2 regions of the Enterococcus sp. PLH-Efm8 genome follow, and region 1 is predicted to be linked to the other one. Evidence: riboswitches for the same ligand, from Rfam matches in the RefSeq annotation. Region 1 holds a riboswitch; the other holds the start of a gene.
The links. Region 1 has a riboswitch for thiamine pyrophosphate ahead of ACIFUW_RS05595 (ABC transporter permease). Riboswitches for the same ligand answer to the same signal wherever they lie in the genome.

Region 1 (3,418 bases):
ATGTAAAGGTATCTTTAGGGATAGTGAAATGGATGTCTTCTAATATTTTCAGGTTTTCAATGACTACATTCAAGTGGCTGATTTGGATTGACATATCTATCACTCCTATTTTATAAACTGATTAGTGAATAGTTCTTGCGAAGGTACATCTTGCTTGATCAATCCGTTTTCCTGCATAAAAGCTGTATAATTGCGCCAAACTTTTTCTTCCATCAATCCCCAATTCTCAGGATCATCCGTATAATTTTTTGACAAGAATGCTTGTGATTCTTCTAAAAACGTCCGATCATTTTCTTTTGCATATTTTTGCAACAGTTTAGCACTGTCATTTGGATCCTTAATAGCTTCCTGATAGCCTTTTTTCGTGGCATCCATAAAAGACTGTACCAATTCTGGATCACTTTTGATCAGTTGATCATTCGTAATAATTACCGGAGTATAGTAATCTAACCGTTCATCTAATTCTTTCAATGGGATATAGTTTAGTTCAATACCCGCTTCTTTTGCTTTGATCATATCCCAACCTTCAAAGTACCATTGGATATCTGAGGATTTTCCTAAGCTTTCTGGCCCTTCTCCATTGCTTCCTACCATTGTCAGTTTTGAAAAGTCCCCGCCGTCTTTTTCCATCACAGCTTTTAAGACAGCTTCTTCACTTGGACTTTGCCAACCTGCATATGTTTTTCCTTCAAAATCTTTTGGTGAATGGATGTTACTGTCTGATAGGGTGGCGAATCCAGAAGTATTATGTTTGATCACTGTAGCAATTGCTTTGACTGGTATATTCTGTCCATCTGCGTGAGCATAAGTGACATCTTCTTGATAACTTACACCAAATTGTGCTTTGTCCGCACCTACTAGACCAATACTTGTCGAATTATCTCCTGGTTCGATGATTTGGACATTTAAACCAGCCTCTTTATAATAGCCTTTTTCTTTTGCTAGGTAGATGCCAGTATGATTAGTATTCGGTACATAATCCAAAACAAGTGTCACTTTTTTCAAATCCTTTATTTCTTGTTTGCTACTTGTTTCTTTTGCAGTGCCACAAGCGGATAAAAGCAACAGTAGCGGTAATAAAAGCCATAATTTTTTCATTTGATCCCCTTCTCTTAAAAAATATAAAGCATACGATAATACCCTTTTTTCAATAATGAACAAGCGCCATTCAGCAATAAACTCAATAGAATGACACAAATGATCGCAGCAAAAACTTTATCGATCTGGTAGCTGTTTTTTACGCGTATCATGTAATACCCTAAGCCTGCTTGAGCGCTTAGCCATTCTCCAACGACTGCTCCGCTGACACAATAAGTAGCAGCCACTTTTAAACCGGAAAAGAAGCCGGATAAACCCGCTGGTATTTTATATATTCGATAAATCTTCCCTGTATCTGCCCCCATCGTTTTCAAAAAGATGATTTGCTCTTTTGATACTTTCCTCAATGTATCCGAAAAAGAAACTACGATCGGAAAATAGCTTATCAAGACAACAAGGATCACTTTTGGAAGCATACCGAAACCAAACCATAGGGTAAGTAATGGCCCTAACACCATGATTGGCAACATTTGTGAAATCACTAGTAACGGATAAAAAGACATTTCTAAAAACTTCCAATAATCCATTGCCAAGGCAGTAATAAAAGAAAGAACGCTAGCTATTACCAAACCAAGCACTGCTTCATTTAATGTCGTGACAGAATGGGAAAGTAATACTTGTGCATCTGCCGCTAATGCAGAAAATACAGCAGCAGGTCCGGGTAAAATAAAGGCAGGTATTTTCCAAACTATGACAACAATCTGCCAAATAATTAAAATGAATGCCATACTGACTGCTGGATAAAGATTTTTCTTCATTTTGTTACCTCCTTTCTTCTAATATGAATAACAAAAAACGCTTGAAATGGGCACGACATAGTAACCCGCTTCAAGCGTCTGCTATGTTTCTCCCTTCACCAGTATTAACTGACAGGTTCAATGGGTCTAAGTTCACAACTTACTCTCATGTCGTCTACGACATCCCCAGAAACAGGTATTCATTTTTTAAAGTGTAGCACAAGAAGGAAAAAGCAACAAGCGCTTTAGTTATCATGCTGATTATTTCAATAAATAGGAGAGATCACTTGCCAATGTCGGATACCCCATGATATAGCTATCCAACTCTTTTTTAGTCAATTTTTGATTGATGACGAGTGTCAAATCATCGATCAATTCGTCTGCTTGCTCGCTAATCACTGCAGCACCAATCAAATAATTTTGCTGGTCAAAGGTCAATTCAGCCTTAGCAACTGGTTCATTGACACGATGATAGGTGAACCAACTGGTAAGATCCATCTCTACCACTTGATCTGACGAAGAGGCGTGACTTTTTGTAACTCCTACTTCAGCAAGTTTAGGACTGGCGTAGACGATCGTAGGTATAATCGGATATTTGATAGGTTCGCTTGTTGCATCCGTTATCCGCTTAGCTACATAATTTCCTTCAAAAGTGGCGACTGGTGTCAATTTTGGGGTTTTCCTTGAAACAATATCTCCACACGCAAAAATTTTTGGATTGCTCGTTTGCAGATAATCATTGACTGCAATTCCGTGTTTATCAAAGACGATATTCGCTTGCTCAAGTGCTAAAGATTCTGTATTCGGCTGTCTCCCAGTCGCACAAAAAATCATATCTGCTACTAATTCCGTCTCTTTTCCGACTAAACGATAGCGAGTACCTTCTGAAATGATCTTTTGGGTTTCAACACCAAAAGCAAACTGAATGCCAGATGCTTCCATTTGATGGACGGCTTCCTCTACCAAAGACGCCTCAAATTCTTTTAATGGCCGTTGATTATGATGGACAATGGTTACTTTGCTCCCTGCAGCATTGGCAATCGTAGCTAGCTCAAAAGCAATATAACCACCACCGATAAAAATGATTTCTTTAGGCAGTACAGGCAATGATAAAAAGTCTGCACTAGTTTTCAAGTATTCCTTTCCCTCCACTGGTAAGATCGTAGGTCTTTGCCCGGTTGCCAAAACTAAGTAATCCGCATGGAAGACTTCTTCGTTGACTTCAATAGATGAATCATCCAAAAAACGAGCGGTTCCTGAAAGATGATCGATTTCAGCTTCTGCTAATTGTTTTTTTCGGCTTTCTGGGACTGGATCCGTAAATGTTCGTTTGAATTTTTGAAGTTCTTCCCAGTTGGCAGTTGGGATCTCGTTAAAACCTTTTCCACTCAATTGTTTTACCCGATTACGTGCCTCTACTGCACTTAACAAGACTTTTTTAGGATCACATCCACGGTTAGGACAAGTCCCGCCCCATAGATCTTCTTCGACCACTAGTACTGTTTTACCTGCTTCTTTCAATCCATAAGCAGCACTTAAGCCGCTCACACCTGAACCGATGATGATTGCATCATATGTTTTCA
Region 2 (3,418 bases), 1.3 Mb from region 1:
CGAAGCAGGTGTACAAATCCAAGGAAATACAGTCATTGGTTCTGATTGTGTCATCGGGTCACATTCAAAAATCGTAGACAGTAGGATTGAGGATCACGTCGTCATTGAAAACTCAGTCATTGAAAGCAGCCATGTCAAGAAACATGCAGATGTGGGACCTTATGCACATTTACGACCAAAAGCTGAAATTGGCGAAAACGTCCATATCGGAAACTTTGTGGAAGTGAAAAATGCTCAAATCGGCAAAGGAACTAAAGTCGGTCACTTGACTTATGTTGGTGATGCTACGCTGGGAGAAGAAATCAATGTCGGATGTGGTGTTGTCTTCGTCAACTATGATGGAAAGAACAAACATCATACGACTGTCGGCGACCACAGCTTTATTGGTTCTAGCACGAATATCATCGGACCTGTCGAGGTAGCTAAAAACAGTTCGATTGCTGCCGGGTCAACAATTACAGACAATATTCCAGAATATGCGCTGGCAATTGCGAGAGCAAGACAAGTCAATAAAGAAGGATATGCAAAAAAACTCCCTTATCTAAACTAAGACTTTTGCAAAATCACTTGATTTATTTAAAAAATATGACTACTATTTATTAGGTAGAATTCTAGAGTTGTGAAAAAGAAAGTGGAGGTCCCCATGTCAAAACATTACTTTGACCCAAGATTAAAAATTTTTGCGTTAAATTCCAATCGCCCATTAGCAGAGAAAATTGCAGCAGCAGTCGGCGTCGAGTTAGGAAAATCATCTGTTACTCAATTTAGTGATGGAGAAATTCAAGTAAACATTGAAGAAAGTATTCGTGGATCGCATGTCTATGTTATTCAATCAACGAGCAGCCCAGTCAATGATAACTTGATGGAGTTGCTGATCATGATTGACGCACTGAAACGAGCAAGTGCAAAAACAATCAACGTAGTCATGCCTTATTATGGCTATGCGCGTCAAGACCGTAAAGCACGTGCACGGGAACCAATCACAGCGAAATTAGTAGCAAACATGATTCAAAAAGCTGGTGCAACAAGAATGCTGACTTTGGACCTTCATGCAGTCCAAATCCAAGGTTTCTTTGATATTCCAGTCGATCATTTGATGGGTGCGCCACTTATTGCCAATTATTTCTTAGAAAAAGGAATCAAAGGCGATGATGTTGTCGTTGTTTCACCAGACCATGGTGGTGTCACACGGGCACGTAAATTAGCGGAATTTTTGAAATCTCCGATTGCGATCATAGACAAACGCCGTCCAAAAGCAAATGTTGCAGAAGTAATGAATATCATTGGACAAGTCAAAGGCAAAACTTGTGTACTGATCGATGATATGATCGATACAGCAGGTACGATCACATTGGCTGCCAATGCTTTGAAAGAAGCTGGTGCAACTAGTGTGTATGCTTCATGTACACATCCAGTATTATCCGGCCCTGCTTTACAAAGAATAGAAGATTCAGCTATCGAGCGTCTAGTTGTTACAGACTCGATCTATCTTCCAGAAGATCGTAAAATCGACAAAATCGATGAAGTAAGTGTTGGCGGACTAATGGGAGATGCAATCAAACGTATCCATGAAAACAAACCAGTTAGTCCATTGTTTGAAACAAAAAATAAATAATAAATAAACTCACAAAGGGGAGTCCAATTGGGCTGAGATTGAATCTATTTCTAAACCCTTCGTACCTGTATCGGTTATGCGAGCGTAGGAATTGTGAATAAACAGCTGTTTGACTATTTTCGAAAGCTGCTTCCTCCTTTGTGACTTTTTTATTCAAAGGAGGAAGTTTTTTTATGGGAAAAAATAGAGTTTGGGTAGAAGGAACGATTGTTGCAGCGTTAGCGATGGTGTTGTCGTTGATTCCGATCCAGATCGGCAGCAGTTTTTCTATTTCATTAGGGCAGATTCCATTGACTCTTTTTGCGTTAAGAAGAGGGACAAAGGCAGGGATGCTGGCAGGTTTCATTTGGGGCATCCTACATTTTCCGTTGGGACAAGTTTATTATTTAAGTGTCGTTCAAGTGTTGATTGAGTACCCGATTGCCTATACTTTTGCAGGCGCAGCAGGGCTCATGGCTTCAAATGTCCAAAAAGGCTATGTAGACGATAATACGAAACAAATTAGAAAAAGCATCGTGTTTGGTGCATTGATTGGCGCACTTTCCAGATATTTTTGGCATTTTATTGCAGGAGTGGTTTTCTGGGGAGCGTATGCACTATGGGGGATGAATCCTTGGCTCTTTTCTTTCGTAATGAATGGTGCCAGCGGGTTGAGTACAGCTATTGTAACGATCATCGTTTTATTAGGGATCCAACAAACGACTCCTTCGATTTTTGTGCCAGATAAACGACAGGAGCTGTAAATAAAAAAGAAGCAAGAAACTTGAGACAGAATCATGTCCTAGTTTCTTGTTTCCTTTTTATTTTTTGATAAGAAATAGATCTACTTCAATGGCAGATAAGAAAGATCGGCATCTTCTACCAATTGCCAGTGTCGATCGGTGACAGAGTAGATTAAAGTAGCGATGATTTCCTCTTCTCGATACCGGGTGCCTTTTAATTTCCAAATATAATCTTCAATCACATAGATTGGGATACGATATTTACCATCGATCAAACCAACTTGATCAAAAGAAAAAATGATCCCTTCCTGCATCAAATTACGCATTTCTTTCAATAATTCCACACTGATTTTTTCAACAGGTGTTTCTTTTTTGAAAAAAGATTTTTTTACATTGATCTTATCTGACAAGATCGAACTTAATTTACTAGCAAAAATCCTATAAAATTCATCTAAATAGCGATAATAAATCCGATTCAGCTGATCATTAAGATCGAAGTATACAAAATTATTCTGTAGTTTATAAAAAAACGGCGAATGAAGATGTGTTTTCATATGACCAAAATATAATAATTCTGAAATTTCTAAAGGTGTCAATTCTTTCAGCATCGTTAAATCAGTAAAGTCGATCCACTTCAATTCATCGAATCCACGCCTGTTACGAGAAGAGGAAAAGAAACGCTGAATATTTTCTGTACCACGGATTACTTTCAGCCCTGTATGGGATTCATATTCTCCAGCAGAAGCAGATGGATCAAGCAAGAGCAAGTTTTGAGGAAAATGCACGATACTGTTTGCAAAGTCAGTAGCAGTCAGCCCTTTTGTTAAAACAGCATTACTTGTGGTATCAATATGTACATAAACTGACTCAGTCATCATGTTCCTCCTCTTATTTCCTCTTAATCTCTTTTATTTTACAACATTTGCATTAAAAAAGCTTGTTTCTTTTATTTTAAAATTCCATTACAAAATCACGTTTTCATTGAAAACACTCTCATTTTCAATTAATTTTTGTGATTTTTGTATTTTTTTATTTAAAGGAGGTTTTATGAATTGTTTTCTTATGGAATCTACAAAGTCGA

Region 2: linked by a shared signal. The riboswitch ahead of thiT (energy-coupled thiamine transporter ThiT) and the one ahead of ACIFUW_RS05595 (ABC transporter permease) in region 1 are both predicted to bind thiamine pyrophosphate.

The regions. Positions count from the first base shown of each region.
Region 1 covers NZ_CP172568.1:1,120,315-1,123,732, reverse strand. The annotation lists gene ACIFUW_RS05605 (ABC transporter ATP-binding protein) at 1-94, opposite strand, end outside; gene ACIFUW_RS05600 (ABC transporter substrate-binding protein) at 106-1,098, opposite strand; gene ACIFUW_RS05595 (ABC transporter permease) at 1,113-1,856, opposite strand; TPP riboswitch at 1,930-2,034, opposite strand; gene ACIFUW_RS05590 (dihydrolipoyl dehydrogenase family protein) at 2,097-3,418, opposite strand, start outside; gene ACIFUW_RS05585 (ABC transporter ATP-binding protein) at 3,406-3,418, opposite strand, start outside.
Region 2 covers NZ_CP172568.1:2,607,067-2,610,484, reverse strand. The annotation lists gene glmU (bifunctional UDP-N-acetylglucosamine diphosphorylase/glucosamine-1-phosphate N-acetyltransferase GlmU) at 1-550, shown strand, start outside; gene ACIFUW_RS12840 (ribose-phosphate diphosphokinase) at 644-1,615, shown strand; TPP riboswitch at 1,621-1,723, shown strand; gene thiT (energy-coupled thiamine transporter ThiT) at 1,789-2,358, shown strand; gene ACIFUW_RS12830 (hypothetical protein) at 2,439-3,212, opposite strand.